3 regions of the Arthrobacter sp. R1-13 genome follow, and region 3 is predicted to be linked to each of the others. Evidence: riboswitches for the same ligand, from Rfam matches in the RefSeq annotation. Region 3 holds a riboswitch; each other region holds the start of a gene.
The links. A riboswitch is a leader RNA that binds a small molecule or an ion and turns the genes downstream of it on or off. The one in region 3 is predicted to bind cyclic di-AMP.

Region 1: linked by a shared signal. The riboswitch ahead of M1D88_RS19770 (hypothetical protein) and the one ahead of M1D88_RS03615 (aggregation-promoting factor C-terminal-like domain-containing protein) in region 3 are both predicted to bind cyclic di-AMP.
Region 2: linked by a shared signal. The riboswitch ahead of M1D88_RS17495 (LysM peptidoglycan-binding domain-containing protein) and the one ahead of M1D88_RS03615 (aggregation-promoting factor C-terminal-like domain-containing protein) in region 3 are both predicted to bind cyclic di-AMP.

What each region holds. Positions count from the first base shown of each region.
Region 1 covers NZ_CP096420.1:4,268,033-4,275,896, forward strand. Annotated here, with positions in the region: gene M1D88_RS19760 (hypothetical protein) at 1-87, opposite strand, end outside; gene M1D88_RS19765 (ATP-binding cassette domain-containing protein) at 435-2,825, shown strand; gene M1D88_RS19770 (hypothetical protein) at 2,852-4,201, opposite strand; cyclic di-AMP (ydaO/yuaA leader) riboswitch at 4,204-4,361, opposite strand; gene M1D88_RS19775 (LexA family protein) at 4,567-4,998, shown strand; gene M1D88_RS19780 (Y-family DNA polymerase) at 4,991-6,289, shown strand; gene M1D88_RS19785 (amidohydrolase family protein) at 6,362-7,837, shown strand; gene M1D88_RS19790 (hypothetical protein) at 7,845-7,864, opposite strand, start outside.
Region 2 covers NZ_CP096420.1:3,767,346-3,775,209, reverse strand. Annotated here, with positions in the region: gene M1D88_RS17515 (tandem-95 repeat protein) at 1-812, opposite strand, end outside; gene M1D88_RS17510 (hypothetical protein) at 809-1,345, opposite strand; gene M1D88_RS17505 (hypothetical protein) at 1,381-1,848, opposite strand; gene M1D88_RS17500 (threonine/serine dehydratase) at 2,556-3,488, shown strand; cyclic di-AMP (ydaO/yuaA leader) riboswitch at 3,597-3,798, shown strand; gene M1D88_RS17495 (LysM peptidoglycan-binding domain-containing protein) at 3,803-4,642, shown strand; gene M1D88_RS17490 (SCO4226 family nickel-binding protein) at 4,737-4,985, opposite strand; gene M1D88_RS17485 (phosphotransferase) at 5,096-6,040, shown strand; gene M1D88_RS17480 (serine hydrolase) at 6,094-7,059, opposite strand; gene M1D88_RS17475 (NAD(P)/FAD-dependent oxidoreductase) at 7,380-7,864, opposite strand, start outside.
Region 3 covers NZ_CP096420.1:724,208-732,071, forward strand. Annotated here, with positions in the region: gene M1D88_RS03595 (phosphatase PAP2 family protein) at 1-706, shown strand, start outside; gene upp (uracil phosphoribosyltransferase) at 720-1,355, shown strand; gene M1D88_RS03605 (HAD-IA family hydrolase) at 1,359-2,027, shown strand; gene M1D88_RS03610 (YdeI/OmpD-associated family protein) at 2,008-2,451, opposite strand; gene M1D88_RS03615 (aggregation-promoting factor C-terminal-like domain-containing protein) at 2,501-3,235, opposite strand; cyclic di-AMP (ydaO/yuaA leader) riboswitch at 3,235-3,412, opposite strand; gene M1D88_RS03620 (sensor histidine kinase) at 3,500-4,996, opposite strand; gene M1D88_RS03625 (response regulator transcription factor) at 5,003-5,737, opposite strand; gene M1D88_RS03630 (winged helix-turn-helix domain-containing protein) at 6,353-7,225, shown strand; gene M1D88_RS03635 (hemerythrin domain-containing protein) at 7,599-7,864, shown strand, end outside.

The DNA.
Region 1 (7,864 bases), 960 kb from region 3:
CCTGTGATGCTCGAGTATTTGCCCCAGCAACTCACGGATTGCCGATGTAACAGCCAACGGTTTCGGCCGGCCCTGAATTCTCCCCATGCGATCCACCGTCCTCCAGCATGTTGATTCCGCGCCTGGATTCAAGTGTTGCGAACGTTGCTTAAGGTCCCGGCAACGCTGACTAAGGATCCGGTCAAGATAGTGCTGCGCCTCGACCCTCTTTGATGCAGACGACGGCGACACTCCGGGATTTTAGGCGTGTTGCCTATTTCGCTGCCCCGAAGATGGTCAGACCGGCACGGTCCGAAGGCCGGCAACAGATCAGGAATGGAGAAGCGTGGGGCGCCGAAGCGCGCCTAGTATGACTGCACGAAGCTGGTTAAGATCGAGCCAGATGACGCCGACGGAAACCGCGTAGGCGACCCCTCGTAACAGATGGAGACACGATGACCACGGCCACGAGCACGGACATTCGGTCAGCAGAGCTGCACCCCGCCGATCGCCACGACCTGATCCGCGTGCAGGGTGCACGTGAGAACAACCTCAAGGACGTCACCATCGAGATCCCGAAGCGGCGGCTGACTGTGTTCACCGGCGTATCAGGTTCAGGCAAGAGTTCGCTGGTGTTCGCCACGATCGCCGCTGAATCGCAGCGGATGATCAACGAAACCTACAGCGCCTTTGTGCAGGGATTCATGCCCGCGCTGGCCCGGCCGGACGTCGACGTACTCGAGGGGCTCACGACGGCGATCATCGTTGACCAGGAGCGGATGGGAGCGAACCCGCGCTCGACAGTCGGCACTGCCACCGATGCCAACGCCATGCTCCGGATCCTCTTCAGCCGGCTGGGCAAGCCGTACATCGGGCCGCCCACGGCATTCTCGTTCAATGTCCCGACGCGGAAAGCCAGCGGTGTGATGAGCACCGAGAAGAGCGGCCGGGTGGAGAAGGCTGTGGTGCAGAACGCGGTCTACCTGGGCGGAATGTGCCCGCGGTGCGAAGGCATGGGCTCGGTCTCCGACTTTGACCTCACTGCCCTCTACGATGACGGCAAATCGCTCAGCGAAGGGGCCTTGACCGTCCCCGGCTACAGCATGGACGGCTGGTATGGCCGGATTTTCAGCGGAGCCGGCTTCGACATGGGCAAGCCGATAGCGAAGTTCACCAAAAAGGAAATGCACGACCTCCTCTACAAGGAACCGACCAAGATCAAGGTGGAGGGCATCAACCTGACCTATGAGGGGTTGATCCCGAAGATCCAGAAGTCGATGCTCTCCAAGGACGTCGAGGCCATGCAGCCTCACATCCGCGCTTTCGTTGAGCGCGCAATTACCTTTCAGTCCTGCCCCGAATGTGACGGCACGCGGCTCAGCCCGGAGGCCCGGTCCGCGAAAATCCGCGGCAAAAACATCGCAGAACTGTGCGACATGCAGATCAGCGATCTGGCCGGGTGGGTCGGCGAACTCAACGAGCCGTCGGTTGCACCGCTCCTCAAAGGACTCCGGCACCTGCTCGACTCGTTCGCCGAAATCGGCCTGGGCTACCTCTCGCTGGCCCGGCCGGCCGGAACACTGTCCGGCGGCGAGGCGCAACGAACCAAGATGATCCGGCACCTCGGGTCCTCCCTGACCGACGTCACCTACGTTTTCGACGAGCCCACCATCGGCCTGCACCCTCACGATATCGAACGGATGAACCAGCTCCTGCTGCAATTGCGCGACAAGGGCAACACCGTGCTCGTCGTCGAGCACAAGCCGGAGACCATCGCCATCGCTGACCACGTCGTCGACCTCGGTCCCGGCGCCGGCACCGCCGGTGGTGAGGTGGTCTTCGAGGGCACCCTCGAGGGACTGCGGAAGAGCGACACCATCACCGGGCGGCATCTCGATGACCGGGCTGCCCTTAAAAAGGCAGTTCGCACGCAGAAGGGCGCGCTTGAGGTCCGCGGAGCGCGCGCGCACAATCTGCAAAACGTCGACGTCGACATACCGCTGGGCGCGCTTGTGGTGGTGACGGGAGTTGCCGGCTCAGGAAAGAGTTCACTGATCCATGGTTCAGTGGCCGACCGCGACGGCGTGGTGGTGGTTGACCAGGGCGCCATCAAAGGCTCACGCCGCAGCAACCCTGCCACGTACACCGGTCTGCTCGAGCCCATCCGCAAGGCGTTTGCGAAGGCTAATTCAGTGAAGCCGGCGCTTTTCAGCTCCAACTCTGAGGGCGCCTGTCCCACATGCAACGGCGCGGGTGTCATCTTCACCGAACTGGGCGTTATGGCCACCGTTGAGTCCACGTGTGAGGACTGCGAGGGGCGCCGGTTCCAAGCGTCGGTCCTTGAATACACGCTGGGCGGGCGGAACATCGCCGAGGTGTTGGCAATGTCGATGACAGAAGCGAACATCTTCTTCAGCGAAGGAGAGGCCCGCACGCCTGCTGCCCACAAGATCCTCGACCGGATCGTGGACGTCGGGCTCGGCTACCTCACCCTCGGCCAGCCACTCACCACACTGTCAGGCGGCGAGCGCCAGCGCATCAAGCTGGCTACCCAGATGGCGGAGAAGGGTGAGGTCTATATCCTCGACGAACCGACCACGGGCCTCCACCTGGCCGACGTCGAGAACCTGCTGGGTCTGCTCGACCGCCTGGTCGGGTCCGGCAAGTCGGTCATCGTCATCGAGCACCACCAGGCGGTGATGGCGCACGCCGACTGGATCATCGACCTCGGTCCCGGTGCCGGCCATGACGGCGGCCGGATCGTCTTCCAAGGCACTCCCGCTGACCTTGTCGCAGCCCGCTCCACGCTCACAGGTGAGCATCTGGCAGCGTACGTGGGGGCCTGACGCCGGCACGAAACCCGGAGCAGGCCTCAGTACCAGTTATTCGCTGCGCGGAATTCCAAGGCTTTGGTCGGGGAACCATAGCGTTGTTTGATGTAGCTCATGCCCCTGTCCACCTGGCTGCCGCGCCACCCAGCTGAGGTGTCCCAAAGGGTGCTCAGGGCAGTCATCTCCTCGGCGCCCCATCCGTACGAGGCCAGGCGGCTGCTGGCATAAGTGCTGGTATCGACGACGTCTTCCGCAGCGCCGTCCACGGCTGCGGGAGCCGTAGCGGTGGCCGTGCCCAGCAAGGGGTCGAGCAAGCCGGTAACTGGCGTCAGCAGTGTACTCGGTGACTGCGACGGTGTCGGTGTCGGTGCTGGTGCTGGTGCTGGTGCTGCGGTTGTCGCAGGAGCCGGTGCCGCCGTTGGCGAGGCCGGCGCGGGCTGAGGGTTCGAGGAAGAGGCCGGAGGCTGGGCGTTCGGGGACGTGGCAGAGGCGGGCGGAGCCGCGGCGGTGGAGGCAGCCGCTATTGCCGCCAGGGTGGGAGCGTCCACCGGCATGGGGAGGCTGCCCACACCAGGCAGGCTAGTGCCTTGTTGATCCGCTGCCGCCGGGACATCGGCACCGGCCGCCGCTTGGGCCGGGGTGCCGCTGGTTGTCCCAGGGGACGTGGCCGAGACGGTTGGCCGGGGGGTAGTGGTTCCGGCGGTCGGCCGTATTCCGGAGGTCGCCCGAGTCGCGTTCGTTGTGCCGGGGGCCTCCTGGGCGGAAGTTTCCTTGCCGAAGAAGGGCAGCTCTGTGGCCTGGCTGGCTGCTCCTACGCCAAGCAGCACGGCAAAGGCTCCGGCTACGACGGCCATCCTTTGACCCATGACACGAACCGAAACGGCTTTCTTCAGGACATCATCGGGCTTGGAACTGAATACGGCAGCCAGCTGAGGGCTATGTGCGCTCGTCTGGGCGTCGATTGCAGCGGCGGCCGATGCGCTCACCGTTGGCTTTTCAACTGCCGCGCGCCCCGTCCTGCTCCGTCGCGTCGCTGCGGGGGCGGGACGCACTTCGGCTATGGGTGCGGTTTCCGGAGCGGAGCTCTCCTGCACGGTCGTCGGAGCGGCTTCAGTCACAGGCGCAGTCCTGGGGGCAGGGGGTACTTCAAAGGCCGGGCGCCTGTCCCTGCTTCGCCGCGTGACGGTGGAAACCGGTGCAGTGGGCTCAGGTTCTGCGGGAATCGGCGCGGCCGGAATCACGGTGGTGGAAACGGGGTCCGTGGGAGCCGTCCCGAGGTTCGGCTCTTCCGCGGCGGGGTTTGTTGGGCTGGGGGTTTTGACGGATGGCGCAGCTTCTGCGCGATGCCGTCCGGCGCGTAAAGGGCGCGACTGATCGAAAGAACGGGACATGATGGTTGCCTCTCAACGCCTGCGAGGTTAGCTGTCGGGTTCGGAAGAGGTCAACCGGCCGGCACGTTAGACGTGACGGCTTCACCCCACGGGCCGCTGGGTAGCGGCCCGAAGACTCTGGGTCCCCCGTCTCTGCCTTAGTGTTGGGAGTCCGGGATGTGGCAGAGCTCGGCGTCAGCCCGGACGCGGCCCGATCCAGATGGGCCACGCACAAACCGTACAGGAAACCCTCCCTTAAAGTCACGTTTAGGTAACAGGAAAAGGTTGGCGGCGAGTCACGTTGCACCATCCGGATGCGATAGGCCTTTTTGTCCGACCTCGCAGTACACTGAATTATCGAACATATATTCGAATGAAGGTGTGTTGTGGGCATTATTGTGGGTCCTCGTATGATAGCCGCCGGCAGCTCGCTGCTCACGGTTCTCATCTCCCCTGTGGCGGTGGCTGCAGGCTACCCCTCGCCAGCGCAGGACTACTTTGACGGCAGGATCGACCTCAACGAACACCTCATCAAGGACATCACCAGCACGTACGTGGTGAGGGTCTCGGGAAATTCAATGGAGGGGGCGGGCATCAGCGACGGGGACGAATTGATCGTCGATCGCGCCCTGGAGCCCAAGGACGGGTCCGTGGTCATCGCCGTACTGGACGGTGAACTGATCATCAAACGCCTCCGCATCAGACAAAGCGGCGTCCTGCTCCAGGCGGAAAGTGCGAACTACCCGGATATCCGCGTTGCAGCACTGTCCGACCTCATCATTTGGGGCGTGGCCACGAGGTGCCTCCACCATGTCTAAGCCGGCAATGATGCACCGGATGCAGCAGATCGCCCACGTGGACGTGAACTGTTTTTATGCCTCGGCTGAGCGTGCCTTTGACCCATCCCTGGAAGGTCGGCCACTGGTTGTGCTCTCCAATAACGACGGGTGTGCCGTTACCCGGTCACCCGAGGCCAAGGCACTGGGCATCCCGGTAGGCGAGCCCTGGTTCAAGATCGCACCACGGGTCAAGGAGTGGGGCCTGGTGGCCAGGTCCAGCAACTATGAGCTGTACGGCGACATCAGCGCGCGCGTGATGGAACTCCTCAGCAGGTTCTCGGCCTGGCTGGAGGTCTACAGCATCGACGAGGCCTTCCTTGGCGTCAAGGGAACCCCGGATGAGCTCCTTCGGCTTGGACTGGAGATGAAGGCCGCCGTGCGCCGCAACGTAGGCGTGCCGGTGTGCGTCGGAATCGCAGGAACCAAGACCCTGGCAAAACTTGCGAACAAGTGGGCCAAGAACAATCCGGGCTTCAACGGTGTTTGCCTCTGGGATTCCCTCCCCCTCGCCCAGCGGGAAACACTGATGGCCCGGCTGTCGGTGATCGAGATCTGGGGCATCGCCTCCCGCCTGACCAAACGCCTCAATGCCATGGGAATCCAGTCGGTCCTTGACCTTTCAAAGGCAGATCCTGTGATGATCCGGGACCGCTTCTCAGTGATGGTGATGCGCACCGTCCTGGAGCTTCAGGGCACACCATGCATTCCGATGGAGGAGGAGCGGATCGGCAGGGACCAGTTGATTTTCAGCAGGTCCTTCTCCACGCCCATCACTACCGTCCATGAACTTCGCCAGGTCCTCAGCATTTACGGTCAGCAGGCCAGCGCCAGGCTGGCCAAGCACGGATTGCAGACCAGAGTCCTCACGGCATACGCCGCCACGTCCTACTACAACCCCCAGGACACTTCCTACCCGTCGGCCTGCATCAGGTTGCCGATGCCCACCGCCGATCCCGTGCTCCTTACCCGGGCAGCGCATGCTCTGTTGCCGCAGATCCAGGAGGGAATCAAATATGCGAAAGCGGGAATCATGGTGACCGATCTGCGCCCCTCGGGGAACCAACCGCCCCTGTCTCCGTTCGAGAACCCTCACGAGGAACGCGGCATCGGCCCTCTTCTGGAGGACGTGGCCCGCCGTTATGGCCGGGGCTCCATCGGACTGGGTCACGCCGGCATCAGGGGAGGCCCGGACTGGACCATGAAACGCGACATGATGTCCCCGCGCTACACCACGCACTGGGATGAACTCCCGCTCGTCAAGGCTGCCTAGATCCCACGCGCATCACCCTGCCGCCACCGGGGTTCGCTTTGCCGCTTGCTCCTGCACGCCTAGCCTGTTGCTATGGTTCACCCCTCCGCGGCCGCCCCGTCCGATGTAGTTCTTGCCTCCATCCGGCAACCCGGCGATTCGGAATGCTCTGACATTCACATCGCTGGCGGGGTGGTTTCTCGTATCTCGCCGGCGGGAGACCATCCGGCTCGCCCCACTGTTGTGGACTTCGACGGCGGCTGCGCCATCCCCGGACTCTGGGACGAGCATGTCCACATGACTCAGTGGGCACTTGCTGCCCAGCGGCTGGATCTTTCCCGCGCAGAGTCGGCGACGAACGCCGTCGAGCTCCTCCGCCCCCACCTGGGCGGCATGGAGTCCGACACGACGCTGGTCGGCGTCGGATTCCGGGACGCTGTGTGGAGCGACGCTCCCACACTGGAGATGCTCGACGCCGTGACGCGGCGCCAGCCGACGGCACTCCTCAGCCACGACCTCCATTGTGTGTGGCTGAACAGTGCGGCTGCCAAGCGCTACGGAGTTTTCCTCGATGCCGATGGCCTGCTGCGGGAAGACGCAGCGTTCGCCGTCACGCGCCAGTTGGACCAGCTTCCTGACCCTCTGGTGGATGGCTGGGTGGCCGATGCCGCAAGAATTGCAGCGTCGCGCGGGATAGTCGGCATTGTGGACTTCGAAATGGCGTGGAACCGGGATGCCTGGATGAGGCGCGAGGCGGCCGGATTCGACTCGGTGAGGGTCGACGTCGGGGTCTATGCCGAGCACCTTGGGCGCGCCGCCGGCTTGGGGCTCCGTACCGGGCAAGCCTTTCCCGGGAGCGGCCTGTTGCGCGTCGGACCGATGAAGGTTCTCATCGACGGCTCCCTCAACACGCGCACCGCATTCTGCGTGGACCCCTACCCCCATGGCGGAAAGGGAGTCCTCACCGTGAGCGAAGCCGAGTTGCTGGCGCTGTTGGAGAGGGCCGGGGAGGCAGGGTTTGTTCCTGCTGTCCACGCCATCGGCGACGCCGCAAACAAGGTGGCGCTCGACGCTTTCGAGCGCGCCGGCATTCCGGGGCGGATCGAACATGCCCAGTTTGTCCGGCAGCAGGACTTCCGCCGGTTCGCCGACCTGAACGTGACTGCCAGTATCCAGCCCCTGCACGCCCTGGATGACCGGGATGCGGCAGAGGCAAACTGGGCCGGTCACACTGACCGGGCCTTCCCTTTGCGCTCACTGCTGGAAGCGGGAGCCATGCTGGCGCTGGGATCTGATGCTCCGGTAGCGCCGCTGGATCCATGGGCGGCGATGTCAGCGGCGACCACCCGGTCAAGGCAGGACGGGCGGGAGCCTTGGCACCCTGAGCAGTCCATCACACGGAAAGAGGCCTTGGCGGCGTCGGCCCGGGGACGGAAACGGATCCAGGTTGGAGACCGGGCGGATATCGCGATCCTCGACGGCGACCCGCTGGCTGTTCCGGACGACGTTTTCGCCCGTATGCCAGTGGCGGCAACCGTTGTGGGCGGGAGGTTCACCTATAACGGTTGAGGAATATTTAGTTCTTTGCGCGCGCCT
Region 2 (7,864 bases), 1.5 Mb from region 3:
CTGACTGACACGGGGTTGTTGTTGGCGGAGGAGAACACCCGGCTCGTGTTCTTCGGGGTCTGCTGGGCGGCCGGGATGATGTTCGCGGGAGCGTCGTTAACCGCACCGACCGTCAGGGTGACGCTGGCGACGTTGGAATCTGAGCCGCCGTCGTTGGCCTTATAGCGGAAGGTGTCAGTGCCGTTGAAGTTAGCCTCCGGCGTGTAAGTGAACGTCCCGTCGGCGCTGAGCGCAATCGTGCCGTGGGCAGGCCCGGTGACCAATACAGCAGAGAGTGCATCAGCTTCCGGATCGGCGTCGTTGGCCAGCACAGCTCCGGAAGTGACGCTCAATGGTGAATCTTCGGTGAGGGCATAGTTGTCGGCAGCGGCGGTGGGAGCGCCGTTCTGGACTGTGACCGCAGCGCTGCGGTCACTCTCCGCACCCGCCCAGTTCGCCGCGAACAAGGCGGTGACCGAGTAGGTCCAGATCCCCGCGGGGACACCGGTTTCCGTACAGGTCAAGACCGTGATGGTGCCGGCGCAGCCCGCCAGGACAGTCTGTTCGCTGGTTCCCGAATAGCGCTTCACGAGATAACCACTCACCGGCGTTCCCGTGGTCAGGGTTGTTGCGCCCCAATTGAGGGTGACGGAATGGCCGACGACGACGGCAGTCGGCACCGTGCCTCGGTTGACGGACGCTGCTGTTGCCCCTCCACCCCCTCCCGGGAGGGACTCTGCGCTCCAGTATGCCCAAGCGGCCCCCGCTGCCAGGCTGGTAGCCAGCAGCAAACAGATGACCCAGTGCAGCCGTCTCCAGCGGTTAAACCTCACGGCTGCGCCTCCAGGAACACTGTGAACCTGGCGCCTTGGCAAGCGTTATTGGCGTCGGCGGACATCGTCAACCCGTTCGCCAGTGTCACAGCGAGGGTTCCGTTGGACGCCCCTGCTGCGCCTGGCACCGTCCAACCGGCACCGCCGTTTGACTGGCTGGAAAAAGCCAGGGCTGTCAGGGTACATCCGGAGTGGCCGGGATCTACGGCATAGCCGCCCGCTCCCTGGTCAGGATCCAAGGTGAGGGCGGCAAGATGCACAGCCGCAGTGTTGGGATTGCTGATGGTCAGGAGCACGTCGGCGTTCCCACCCGGATACAGGACGCCCGACGCCGACGCTCCCGGAGTGAGGGCCAGAGCGGAGGCTGTGACCGCCGTCGTCCCCGTTCCGGACCCCGACCCGGAGGCGAGCCATAAGGCGCCTGCTGCACCCGCGACCGACAACACCGTGGTCAGGACCAGGACGAGGACTGTCGCCGGAGCAAGAAACAGGCGGCTGCGGAAGGTGCAGTTCCTCCTCATGGTGACAGTCATCGGAACTCCTGGGATTAGCGGAACGATAAAGGGTGTTAGCTGATGGCGTAGGCGAAATTCACCGTGGCGCCTTTGCATGCATCCTGGTTGGTGGCCTTGTTGTTGAAGGCGATGGTGGCTCCGGTCCAAGCGCCCTTAGCCGTGCCGGCCGGAACCTCGGTGCCCACAGTCATGGCGGCATTGGCGATGGTGTAGTCGGAGGCGTCGCAGCCAACGGCTGCCACCCCGTTGACGGTGACGCTGGAGATGCTGGCGGTGACGCTCGAAACATACACAGGGCTGGTGTTGCCGTTCGTGAAATTTCCGCTCAGCGTTTGTGCAGCGCCGCCGGGCTGTAAGCCCGAAATGAAGCTGGTCTGCACGGCCGTGATAGGGACGTTGGTGGACGTGGCGGCGGTACCCGTTCCAGAGCCACCCGTGGACCAGAAGGCATAGGCCGCGCCGGCTCCGGAAAGGAGGACGATGGCTGCAACGGCCGCAGTTTTTTTCGAGTTTTTGCGCATGAGGGAACTCCAAGGGTGATGAGAGCTGAATGTTGGGAAGGCTCGCGAGAATTGCAGCTCCCGGAGGACGGGATCGCTGAAAAGTTCGTGAGTGAGGCCTGGCAGGTGATGTGTTCAACCGGTCATGGTTCCGCGGGTTTGGGACGTGAAAGCGCCTTCACCTGCTGCGGCGCCCCCAGCGCCTCATGTCCATCTTGTCGATCGGGTGCCTCGACAAGAGACACGCTAACAGCGGAGAAATGCGAAACTTGAAGATCTGTGAAGGCGCGGAGAATCTTGAGGAAAGTTTGACTGAGCTTGCTTTAGGTCGTGGAAATCCTGCGCAAACCCTCACGTCAACCTCCGTCACGATCCTCCAGGACCATGGCATGGGACTGGAGCCTGGACAAAAAAGCGCCGCCAAAAGCGCTGCTGCCACATGGGCGTCCACCATCAGTTCCCCGGAATGTGAGGATGCAGGTCCGGCGGGAACCGCAGGCAACTGCGGGTCCAGGCGCTCATGTCCGTGCTGCGACGAACCCGCGCCAGGCATGGCCGCCGCGAAAAAAGTCAGAGCAAGGTGCAGCAGCTGTTGGATCAGCCCGCAAAACACCACCCAGAACGTTGGCTCCGACGCGGGAAGTCTTCTGCCACGGGAATCCCCTACTGTGGTCGATCCACTCACTCATCTGCGCTTGAATCTACTGTGTGCCCATACGATTGTCAGCATGATCAGCCGCGCAGACGTTGAGGAAGCCGCCACCAGAATAGCCGGAAGGGTCCGCCGCACGCCGCTGATCCAACTTGACTCCGGAATGTTCCCGGGCGAGGTGTGGCTCAAGTGCGAGTTCATGCAGCACACAGGAACATTTAAGGCCAGGGGTGCCTTCAACCGCATCCTTGCCTCCCATGAACGGGGAGAGCTGAATCCTGACGTGGGCATCGTCGTCGCCTCCGGTGGGAATGCTGGCCTTGCCAACGCATATGCTGCCCAGCAGCTCGGAGTCCCCGCGTCTGTATATGTGCCGGAGAGCGCACCGGCGGTAAAGGTCAGAAAACTCGTGGCCAGCGGAGCAAGCGTGATCCAGGGCGGAACCGAATACGCCGAAGCCTACGAGGCCGCCATAAAATATGTGGAAGAGACCGGGGCCGTTTATTGCCACGCCTACGACCAGCCGGAGATCGCCGCTGGGGCCGGCACTGTCGGTTCTGAACTGCTGGAACAACTCCAGGGTGTGGACACTGTTGTGATCGCGGTGGGCGGTGGAGGCCTCATGGCGGGGGTGGCGGCAGCCGTGGAAGGCCGGGCAAAGGTGCTCGCCGTCGAGCCGTACACAGCCCCCACTCTTTCCGCGGCACTCAGGGCAGGAGAGCCTGTTGATGTTGCTGTCTCGGGGATAGCAGCTGACTCCCTGGGAGCACGCCGGATCGGAGAGATCGCCTTCGCCGTGGCGTCCCGTACCGGCGTAGCAAGCCTTCTGGTTTCCGACGACGACATCGTTACCGCTCGCTCTTGGTTGTGGGACAACTACCGCGTCGTCGTAGAGCATGGCGCCGCGGCTGCCTTCGCCGCCCTCCAGTCCGGTGCCTATGTCCCTTCCGAAGGTGAGCGGGTCGCCGTCGTTCTCTGTGGCTCCAATACAGACCCCGCCACCGTTTAGCACGCATATGTAACGCGCCGAAAAGTTTTGTTACCGAAACGTGACTTCTGGCAGAAGTAGAAGTTACTCTCTTGTGGTGCCCCCGGCTCCAGCCGGGGCATTCCCGCGTCAGTATGCCGAACCCTGCCGCTGACGGGGATTCGTCCGCATTTTTCAGCGGCAGGGACGGGGGAACCACGATTCCACTCGGACCTCTTGTCAGGTCCTAGGGGTTAAGTCGCTTCGCCCCGCCCCACGGCGGTGTGGACCGGCCGGGTGAACTCCCATCCGAACCCGACAGCTCACCCCGCAGGCATGGGAGAGGCAAAAACACCATGTCACAAAAGTCCATTTTGGCGCGCCACCGTGCCACCCCTACCGGCTCAACCGTCATGAGCGGGTTGTCGACCTCGGCTAAGTCCCACGCTATAGGGCTGGGCAGGCCGGCCCTCATCATCGCCGCCGTATCAGGCCTTCTTTTCGGTGTCGGGGCTCCCGCCCATGCTGGAGCCCAGGCACCGGATGGCTCCACCGGGGCCACTGCCGCAACCGCTGCCCAGGCAACGGCACCGGTGCAGGCAGCAGCTGTTGCCCCGGCCGCAGGAAAGGTTCACACGGTTGTCTCCGGCGACACTCTCGGAGCCATTTCGGCAAGCTACGGCGTAACCCTGAACTCGGTCCTCGCCGCCAACAACCTGGCGGTGACGTCCATCATCTATCCCGGCAACCAGATCCAGATTCCGGGAGCAGGGTCGGCGGCTGCGCCCACCCTGTCCCTGGCATCTACCTCCATCAAGCCCGTCGCGGCTCCAGCGCCCGCGCCCGCACCGGCTCCTGCGCCTGCGCCTGCTCCCGCGGCCGCCAGCGGCACGGGGGCAGCTTTGCTGGCTGCCGCCTATGGCCAGATTGGCGCCACCCAGGACTGCACCATTCTGGTGGAACGTGCCCTCCGCTCCATCGGCAAGAGCGTAGGTGACCTCGCCCCGACGCAGTTCTTCCAGTACGGAACGGTGGTTGGAACTCCCGCTCCCGGCGACTTGGTGATCAGCTCCGGGCACATCGGGATCTACGCCGGCAACGGACAAGTCGTCAGCAGCGGCATGAACTATGTCAACGCAACACTTGTTCATCCGTTGTCCTGGCTCTCGGGCTACTCATTTGTGCGGGTTGCCTAGTCCGGCCTTCCAGAAGCGCAGGGCAAAGGAAAGCGGCAGGTGCCGGGACAACCGGTATCTGCCGCTTTCTGAGCTTTAGCTGCCTCGCCGTCAGTCACACTTTCAGCGGCAACTCATGAACTTCGTCCGCGCGGTGACCTGTGCGTTCGTGGATCCGCTGGACTGCTTCGGCTGACGGGGCCTCTGAGAGGCAGTAGATGACTCCGTCTTTCGGGTCCGCCCATGCGTTCTTGAAATTGACGTTTTCCTCGGCCTGGATGGCCAGATCAGCTGCATGAGCTGCCTGGAGGTCCTCCCTGGTCAGCCCTTTCATGTTGTGGTGAACATCCATATATTCCGGCATAGTTCCTCTCCTTAGCTACGGTCTGCATGGTTTGCAGTGTGGAGTTAAGGGAGACGCTAGGCCTCTGGCCTCACACGGTCAATAGGCTTGTCGTGGGGAATAATGGGCCAATGCAACCCGATTGGAGTACCCGCATCAGCTGGCCCGATCTGCCGGAACACGTGAGGGCCGGCATCGAAGAGATCCTGGAAACTCCCGTACAGGAATGGAGCAGCCAGCGGGGTGGATTCTCCCCGGGTACTGCCGACAGGGTACGAACCGCTTCGGGTCAGAGGGCCTTTGTTAAGGCAGTTGGCGCGGCCCTGAACGAGCATTCCCCATCGATTCATCGGAAAGAAGCGGCAAATACCGCCGGCTTGCCTCCAGAGGTACCGTCACCCGCGTTGATCGGGACGTTCGACGACGGTGAGTGGGTTGCCCTCATCCTGGCTGATATCGAAGGACGTGCTCCGCGTGTTCCGTGGTCCTCGGCCGAACTGACCGTTGTTTTGAATGCGCTGCTGGAACTGGCCAGCACTCCCGTCCCGCAATCCTTGGCGCATCTGCCGTTCCTTGAACATGAGCTTCGTGAGGCGTTCGGAGGATGGGCACGTGTGGCGGGCGAGGAGCCCGAAGGCTGCGACCCCTGGATCCTGGAGCACCTGGATGCCCTCGAAACACTGGCCACACAGGGCCTCAAGGATCTCCGTGGCAACAGCCTGGTGCATGGGGACGTCCGGGCCGACAACATCCTGATCACGGACAACAACACGGCTGTCCTGGTCGATTGGCCGTGGGCTTGCATCGGTGCCGGTTGGATCGACGCGCTGTCACTTTTGATCAATGCGCGGGTGTTTGATGCAGACTTCGATGTTGAGTCGGTGCTGTATTCCCATCCGGTCTTTTCCCAGGTTCAGCCAGGCAGCGTTGACCGGGTCCTGTCCGGACTTGGAGCGTATTTTATTGATGCTGCCCGTCAGCCGCCGCCCGCCGGACTTCCCACTATCCGTGCATTCCAGCAGCAGCAAGGCGACGCTGTGATCGCCTGGCTCCAACAGCGTGCCTGCGTCAGGTAAGCCTGTGCTGGAAAGACCCGCCCCTGCTGCTGGAGGATCTGGACAATACGCAATCAAAAGCCGCTTGAGGTATCCCGCGGGAGAAACATGGCAAAGCAAATCTGGCGCGTCAACTCTTGAATGACATCGATTCTGCCTTGCCTGCCGAACGGGTTCGCTGTGTAGATCGCCAATGAATAGGCGGTACCGCCCGAGCTGAGGACAGCGACGTCGTGCATGTACTCGCCCAGGATGCCGTACTTGTGATGGACGGTCACACCGGCAGGAACTGCCGGCGGTATGAGTTCTTCATTGTTGGTCTCCTGCATATAGGCCAGCAGTTGGGCAGTGTGTCCTGCATTGATGAGGTCTCCTGAATACAGCCTCATCAACAAGGTGGCCGTCTCCATTGGCGTCAGGAGGTTTTGTGTGGGGTCGTAGCTGATACCGATGGAGGAGGCATATTCGATGAGCCGGGGAAAGCCGATAGCTTTCATGAGAAGCAGCCATGAATCGTTGTTGCTGGAATTGATCATGGCCTCCAGCTGGAACGCGGCCGTGTAATTGCCGAGCGGCTCGTCCAGCTTCAGATCTCCCGTTTCCACGAAGTGATAGTAGGCGACGGCTGTGAGGACCTTGGCCGTGCTGGCTGCGAGATAAGGGGAAACATCCCCGTACAGACGCACTTCCCCACTGCCCACGTTTCCCAACGCGATGCCGATCCTGAAATCCCCGTTTGCAGCGAGGATTCGCAGAATCTCATCATCCAATTCCTCTGTCATACCCGGGGGCGGATGCCCTTGCGGCTTCGGTTCCCGGGGGAGCAGGTAACCGACGTCGGCAAAATCTCGGGCGTCCGTCTGGCTTGCCCGCGGAAGGAGATCAGGACCGTCCGGAGCCGAGCGAAGCGGGGCAAAGATCAGGGTGGCCAGGATGATGACGGCCGTTACCGTCCAGATCGCCACCAAGCGCGTCGCTGCTAAGCGAAGCACCACCCCAGGCCGCTTGCCGCTTGTACTTGCTGGGTCTGATGAAGTCATCCCGGATCCCTCCACGCCAGCCAGCAGGGACCGCCTGGCTGCATCAGCGGATTCGTCGTAGACGTCGGCGCGAGGCGTCTACTGCACCGAATGTAGCCCCGCCTTCAGCCATTGTCCATGGAGAGGCTTCGGCCCTGCCCCGCTCCGACGGCCCTGCCCCACACCGACGGCCCTGCCCCACACCGACGGCCCCGCCCCGGGCCGTTCAAGCGGGGAAGGGCCGCCTTTGAACAAATGGGAGTGCCGCACGCATCCCCCCAATGCATCGGATGCGGGCGGCACTCCTGTCTATTGCTGAGACCCTGCTTATTTGTTGAGACCTATTTGTTGAAACGCCCGGGGCGGAACGTCGCCAGCATCGGGTGTTTCTTGCCCGACATGATCTCCTCGGCCATCAGCTCTCCGGCAATCAGGCCAAGGGTCGCTCCGGAATGGGTGAAGGCCACGAAGCAGCCGGGGGCCTTCTCGAGTTCACCGAACACCGGCTCGCCGTCGCCCGGAATCGGTTTACGGCCGATCTTCCAGGACGCAGGCTTCAGCTCAGGGTTTCCGGCTACCAGCCTGGAGGCTTCATCGGCCAACTCCTGCACCACTTCATCCGGGATGGTGAAGCTGCCGTCCGGGAACTCAGTGATCTGTTCCTCGTACCAGTCGTGATCGAGGGCCAGCGTGCCGCCAGGGTTGGGACGGACTGCGGCCCGCGGGGTATTCAGCACTGCTGAAAGGGAGTGCTCTACGGGCTTGGTCACAACCAGCATCGCGATCGGCGAAGCGTTGGGGATCTCGACGCCGAGCGGCGCCACGA
Region 3 (7,864 bases):
AGTATATGCGGACGTCGTGGACGAAAGCGGGGTTGCCGGCCTGGATAAACCCACTCTCGCCTGGGCACAGCAGCTGCGGACTCCTGAACTGAACGCAGCCGTGACGGGCTTTACTAATATCGGCGGAAGCATCGGGATGCCAATCCTTGCGACAATCCTGACCGCCTGGCTGACTTATCACAGCAGGACCTGGCGGCCCATCATCCTCGTCTCCGGCGCTGCCGCCGTCTCGATGACTGCCACCAATGTGGGTAAAGGGATGTTCGGGCGCATCCGGCCGGACCACGTCGATGCCGTGCCACCGTATGAGTCTTCGCCGTCCTTTCCCAGCGGCCACACCTTGAATACCACTGTGGTGATCGGCGTCCTGGTATATCTGCTCTGGCTCCAGGTTGCCCACGTGTGGATCCGCTTTTCGGCGATCGTGGCAGGCATCCTTTTCGCCGGGGCCATGGGGATGAGCAGGGTGTTCCTAGGCCATCACTGGATGACAGACGTCATGTTCGCCTGGCTGCTCGGCCTGGCCTGGCTGGGGTTTGTGATCCTGGCCCACAGGCTCTTCCATCTCACCCGGCGCCGCGAACACGCGGGGCCGGCACCTAGGTTCGACCAACCCGCACACCTGGTGCAGCCCGGGGTTGACGGTACCGACTCCGCGACGGATGATGTGGTGCGCAGCCGGCGTGGAGAGCAGAACCCCGGGTGATAGTTTTGACCCCATGCGCACACTCGTCGTGGACCACCCACTGGTCGCCCACAAGCTCACCGTTCTGCGGGACAAAAAGACCCCTTCGCCGGTATTCCGGCAGCTCACAGAGGAGCTGGTAACTCTTCTGGCTTACGAAGCCACGCGGGATGTCCGCACCCAGCCTGTGACCATCGAGACACCCGTGAGCACTGCGGTGGGCACAGCCTTCACCAAGCCCACGCCGCTGGTGGTTCCCATCCTCCGCGCAGGTCTTGGCATGCTGGAAGGGATGACCAAGCTGGTCCCGACGGCGGAGGTCGGCTTCCTGGGAATGGCCCGGGACGAGGAAACCCTGGACATCATCACCTATGCGGAACGGCTCCCGGAGAACCTGACCAACCGGCAGATCTTCGTGCTGGACCCCATGCTGGCCACCGGCGGAACACTCCGTGAAGCCATCAAGTTCCTCTTCAAGCGCGGCGCTTCGGACGTCACCTGCATCTGCCTCCTGGCAGCTCCCGAAGGCTTGGCAAGGCTCGAGGAAGAACTCTCGGACGCCAATGTCACAATCGTTCTGGCTTCCATCGACGAAAAACTCAACGACAAGTCCTACATCGTGCCCGGTCTGGGCGATGCCGGCGACAGGTTGTACGGGATCGCCGGATAACGGATGAGCCTGCACAGCACCACTCTGACCGCCCGCGGTGTCCTGTTCGACATGGACGGCACCCTGGTTGATTCCACCAGCATCGTGGAGCGGGTGTGGGGCGAATTCGCCGGCCGCTACGGCCTCGACTATGCCGAAATCCTGCAGACCTCGCACGGGGTCCAGGCCATCGATACCGTCCGCCGCTATGCTCCCGCCGGATCCGACGTCGAAGCCCTCACCGAGGAGCTCGGGCGGATGGAGCTGGCTGAGACGAGGGGGATCGTTCCGGTGCCGGGGGCTGTGGAGCTGCTGGCCAGTCTTCCGGCTGCATCTGTGGCGCTGGTGACGTCGGCTTTCCGAGGGCTGGCCGAAGTGCGAATGGCTGCAGCCGGGCTGACCATCCCCGTCTCTGCAGTCTTCGCCGCTGACGTTACGCGCGGCAAGCCGGACCCTGAGGGCTATCTCCTGGCGGCGTCGCTCCTTGGGGTTGACCCCGGTGATGCACTGGTATTTGAAGACGCCCCCGCCGGGATCGCGGCCGGTGTAGCGGCGGGCATCCGCACCATTGCTGTCGGGCCTAACACCGGAGAGCTTCCCGACGGCGTCCTGCACATCCGCGACTATTCAGCAGTCTCCGCCACAGTCCTTCTGGATCCCAATGGGAAAAACGTTATTTCTTTCCGGCTTTGAGGTTCTCCACTGCCTTCGCAATCCGGCGCGAGCGTGTGTCCCCGGGCTTGGCGCTCGCGACAGGTTCCACATAACGACGCTGCGCGCTGTAGTTCAGGGTCGCATAAAAAGCCTGCGCTTCAGGTTCAGCGGCGAGCGCCGCAGCCAGATCGTCGGGGACCTCGACGACGCGTGGTTGGGTGTCGAGCTCCAGCCCGCCTTCCACGGTGTCTCCGGCTGCAGCCCCGGTCAATTCCCGGTTAGCGGCGCTCAGACCAACCATGAATTGCCCGCCCATGACGGCGATGCTGCTGCGGTAGCTCTTACCGTTCACTGTTACCAGGACCGGCGGACGCTTGCCCGCCCCGAGCGCCTCCAGGATTTCGGCAGGAACCACAATTCCGGCTGTGTTACCGCTGCCCATGATGGTGGTGGTGAACTTCATGGTCACAGTATGCCCGATGAGAATCCGGCGGTTTCGAACTTTGGTTGGTTTAGTACCAGTTGTTCGCGTAATGGAAGTTCAACGCGCCGCAGGGGGAGCCGTAGCGTTCCTTGATGTAGTTGAGGCCCCAGTTGATCTGGGTCCGGAAGTTGGTCACGTAGTCAGCGCCGGCACTCGCCATCTTCTCGGCGGGAAGCGACTGGACGATTCCGTAGGCGCCACTGCTGGGGTTTGTGGCAGTGGTCTTCCAGTCCGATTCTTTGGTCCACAGTGTGGTGAGGCACTGCATCTGGTCCGCAGCCCATCCATGGGCGCCTAGCTGACTCGCGGCGTACGCCTGGGCGGCTGCAGGATCGTCAACCGCTACAGGTGCGGGGGCGGGCTCGGGAGCGGGTGCGGGCTCCGGGGCAGGTGCTGGAGCTGCCTGTGGCTCCACCGGCGCCTGAGAAGGAGCGGCCTTCGCCCTGACCAGGGACTTTTCGAAGTCGATTCGTGATTCGGCGTCGGCCGTGGTGGGAGCTTGCGCCGTGGGAGCAGCAGCCGGCGTGGCGGGCTCTGAGGCCTGGCCGGCGGCACCCACGCCAATCAGTACCGCACAGGCCGAAGCGACGACAGCCAGACGATAGCCGTTGCCGCCCAGGCCTGAACTGAACCGGGAGAGTGAAAAAGGGGTTTTCGAGCTTTCCGCGCGGTGCCTTGAGATCCCATGCTTTGAAGGCTGATCCGGTGCATTCTTGTGCTCCGGATGGTTATCAGGGCGCGTTTGTACCAAGGGTTCAGTCATGATTGCCTCTCAACGCCTACGGAGTTAGCTGTCGGGTTCGGATGAGGTCATCCGGCCGCACGGAAAATCACGTGTCGGCTTCACCCCAAGGGCGGAATGCTGCGCAAATGCCCGGAGACTCTGGGTCCCCCGTCTCTGCCTGGTCATGCGGTATCCGGGAAGCGGCAGAGTTTGGCGTCCAACCGGAAATGCGGCCAGAACGGTAGCCGCACCCCAACGACGCTACAGGAATTGAAGGCCTAAGTCACGTTTTGGTAACAGAGATCACGACGGCGGCGTGGTGCCTTGCGGACGAAACCTGAGCAAGAATCTGGTCCTGCCAGGTCGGGAAGCGACCTCAACGCTGCCTCCATGCGCCTCCATGATCGAGTGGACGATCGATAACCCGAGCCCGCTGGATCCCTCATCCTCACGGTTGCTTCCTCCAGCGCGATTGCTGGCTCTCGAGGCATCAGCACGCGTAAAACGTGCGAATACGGTGTCAACGAATCCCGGGTCGATGCCGGGACCATCGTCAGTAACGGAAATCACGACACTTCCCTCCTCGGAGTTCGTCAAACCAGCCACCACCGTGGTGCCGGGCGGCGTGTGCTTCCGTACGTTCGAAAGAAGGTTCATCAGGACCTGACGCAATCCCGAGGTGTCGCCGCGCACGATTACGGCACCTCCCGGCAACTCCAGCTTCCAATGCCGGTCAGGCGCCATTACCCGCTCATCGCTGACCGTTTCGACCAGCAGCTGCGTAAGATCCACATCAGTGAGTCGCAGCTGCTGCCCTTCATCAATACGGGCCAGCATGAGCAGGTCCTCCACGAGGGCAGTCATCCGCTCGGATTGGCTCTGAACCCTTGCGAGGGATTTCGTTCCGTCGGGAGTCAGCTTTTCCGTCATCCTCATCAGCTCGGTGTAGCCACGGATCGCGGTGAGGGGGGTCCGCAGTTCGTGGGAGGCATCCGCCACGAACTGCCGGACCTTAGTTTCGCTCCTTTGTCTGGACTCAAGCGCCCGGGAAACATTGTCCAGCATGAGGTTCAGGGCGTGGCCAACCCTGCCTACTTCAGTTCCGGGATGAGCGCTCGACGGCGGGACCCGCACGGCGAGTGCCACTTCGCCGGCGTCGAGGGGTAACCGGGAGACCTGGGTGGCCACATCGGACAGTTGCTCAAGGGGTTTCAGGTTGCGGCGGATTATCCCTGTCCCCACCAGACCGATCAGCAGTATTCCCGCGAGCGACCCCGCCGTCATGGTCCAGACCAGCGAGTTGAGTGTGCTCTCCTTGGCTGCCAGCGGGAGGCCGGTTACCAGCACGCCCCCATCCCGCATGTGTAGTGCCAGCAATCGATAGTCCCCGTCTGCAAGTGTCCGCGTAACTGGTTTGCCGTCCATTGGCAGGCTCAGCAGAGCAGCGTTGTCTTGGGGGGACAGGTCCGTTTGGCCTGCACCCCAGGCCACGAATCCGGCACTGCTGACCTTGCCGTTTTGGATTCGGGCGAACATAGTGCCTGCCCCGGACCCGCGTGCATTCAGCGGATCCGGGGATCCGTTGGGATTACTGGAAGGGGGCCTGCCAGCGTTAGCCGAAGCCACCTTGAGGTTGCCGTCCAACTGCCCGGTGAGAAATGAGTCCATGGAGGCGTAGCTGACTATTCCGGTCGCTCCGCAAATAGCCACCAGGAGGGCCATGGCAACAAGGACGAGCCGGGTTCGCAGGTGCCAGGTCGACGGCCGGCGCCAGTTGCCGGAGAAGGTCAGGGACGGCACGGTGGTTCAGATCGCCGGCTTGATGACGTAGCCCGCACCGCGCATTGTGTGGATCATTGGCGGCAGGGTGGCGTCCACCTTTTTCCGCAGGTAGGAAATGTAGAGTTCCACAATGTTGGCCTGGCCGCCGAAATCGTAATTCCAGACGTTGTCCAGGATCTGCGCCTTGCTGACAACGCGTTTGGCGTTTTCCATCAGGTAGCGAAGCACCTCGAATTCGGTGGCGGTCAGCTGCAGGTCCTCGCCTCCCCGGGTTACTTCCCGAGTGTCAAGATTGAGCAGGAGATCACCCACGGCCAGTTCGGCCGTGTCCATGGCAGCAACGCCTGAGCGCTGAACCAGCCGGTGCAGGCGCAAGAGGACCTCCTCCATGCTGAATGGCTTTGTCACGTAATCGTCTCCACCGGCCGCCAGACCCGTAATGCGGTCCTGCACATCGTCCTTGGCTGTCAGGAACAGCGCCGGGACCCCAGGAGCAAAGGTGCGTATCCGCTTCAGCAGCTCAACGCCGTCGAATCCGGGAAGCATCACGTCCAGAATCAGGACATCGGGACGGAACTCCTTGGCGAGCTTTACCGCTGCCGGTCCGTCCGCTGCTATTGCCACTGTCCAGCCGGACATTCTCAAGCCCATGCTCATCAGTTCAGACAGGCTTGGTTCGTCGTCGACTACGAGGGCTCGGATGGGGGAGCCGTCCGGGTGGGTGAGCTGCGGCAGATTTGTGGTGTGAGGTGCTGGCATACCTTCAAGTTTTGGCCCTGCGGAATTGCCAGGGCTGTGCGCTTCCTGTGTGCAGCCTGTGAGGGTCATCGCCTTCCCGCATTGCCTAGCAGATGCAAATTGAGCGAATTTTTCAGGAGGCGGTGTAAAGGGGCTGGACATTGACAGCTGTTAGAGGCAGTGTGTTTCGGTATTAGAAAAGCAACTGAATATAAGCGAAAAAAGTGGGCAAAAGTGAGAATTTTCTTCGGAAAAGCTGCTTTCCCGAACGTTCATACAGAAAAACAACTGTTATTTTATCGCCGTCACAGAATGGTGATTAACATCACATAACGCCCTTTTGTCTCACGATGCGGACGAACCGGTCCATTGTTACTTGCAAGTTGTCATTGTTACGTTGCACACTCTCATTGTGAACAAGAACTCAACAGCACCTGCAGCCGCAGTATCTCAGACCAGCACATCCGCTGGTTTTGACATGCGCTGTTGTCGAATGCACGCCTGACTTTCCTACCCCGAACAGTTGTTTAGGCATTCGCCCCCAGCCCAGCGTCGGGCGCCCCTCCCCAGTTCTCATTGCGGGGTAATCGAGCATTCGAGCCGCGATGACGGCCATTCACATTGAGGTAAGCATTCATGTCAGTTGCATCTGGATACGTCCACATCTCCGTCCGTAACGCCAACAAGAGCGCTCCGCCCGCCGGTGTCCGCCCAGGTCTTGGTGGCCGCCCTGCCCTCGCTCCCGCGGCTCCCGGCAGCAGTTACGCCGCGCCCGGCTTCGTCCCGCAGGGTTACAACCCCACCTCCTACGGCCAGCTCCGCGCTGTCTCACCGGTCGATCCGGCGCCTGCCACCGCCCCCACTCCGGTAATCGCTCCGGCCAACGGCTCGGCTGTCCGTCCTGTTCCCAATGAGAACGTTGCCCGCGGATTTGTGCTGTACATGGGTATTGACGAGGAAACTGCCGCCGCGTCCGGGACTTCCATCGCCAAGCTGGCCCAGGAAATCCGCGCCTACGCCCAGTCCCTCGTTTCCGGTGCTGAAAGCTACGCCGCCGTTGCCGTAGCGCCCTCTAACGCCCCCGGATCCGCACTCGACGTCGTCCGTTCAACTTTCGGTGACCCCACCGTGAACTCCCGGCAGCGCCCCGAGACGGCCCGCACACCCCAGCCGCAGGATCCCCGCCCTTCCGGTGTGCTGATCGACCTTGCCCGCCGTGAAGTCCACCTCGATGGCGAATCGCTGAACCTGACGTTCAAGGAATTCGAACTGCTGAATTACCTGGTGGAAAACGGCACGCGAACCGTTGGCCGCGACGAACTCCTTGAAGGCCTGTGGCGCAATGCCGAAGAGGTGCCGAACGAGCGCACCATCGACGTCCACATCCGCCGGCTCCGTTCAAAGCTGGGCCGTCTGGCCAACACTGTACGCACCGTCCGCGGCCAGGGCTACCGCTTCTATGAGCACCCGGAGGTCATTGTCTGGGCCGCTCCGGAATACTCGATCTAGCCTCTGCTACGCACGAAAGCGGCATTCTGCCGTGCCATAGCGTTCGCTGGCTTCCTTGACCTCGCAAGCTCGGACAAGGAATCCTGCCAGCTCGCTTCCTCCTTCGTTCCTCCCCACCGTCTCCCTAGCCTCGCAAGCTCGGCCAGGGAACCCTGACGGCGTGGGCCGACGGCGATGAGGCACTACGCAGAATGCCGCTTTTGTGCGTGACTATTGAGTGTGTGCCTCCGCGGCTAAGGTTCCTGGCGGGAGACGGTTGACCGCCGATCCCGGCAAGCCTTGGAGAAGACTTACCTATGGATCCCACTGACGTGCGGTGGTAGCTTGACCTCTTACCCAGGGTAGGAGAAACGATCTGCAGGAGGTGCGTGTCATGAACCAGTCCAACGCTGGTGGCCAAGGATCGGATGTGGTGGACATCCTCACCGCTGACCATCAGCAGATGGTGGAGCTGTTCGGACAGATTGAGGCAACGTCAGATGCCGGCCAGCGCAGAGACTTGGCCGATACTTTGATCGCCGAAGTGATGCGCCATGCCGTCGCCGAGGAGATGTTCGTTTACCCTGCGATAGAAGAGCACGTGCCAAACGGTGCCGAGGAGGTCGAGCACGACAAGAAGGAACACGACGAGATTGTCCA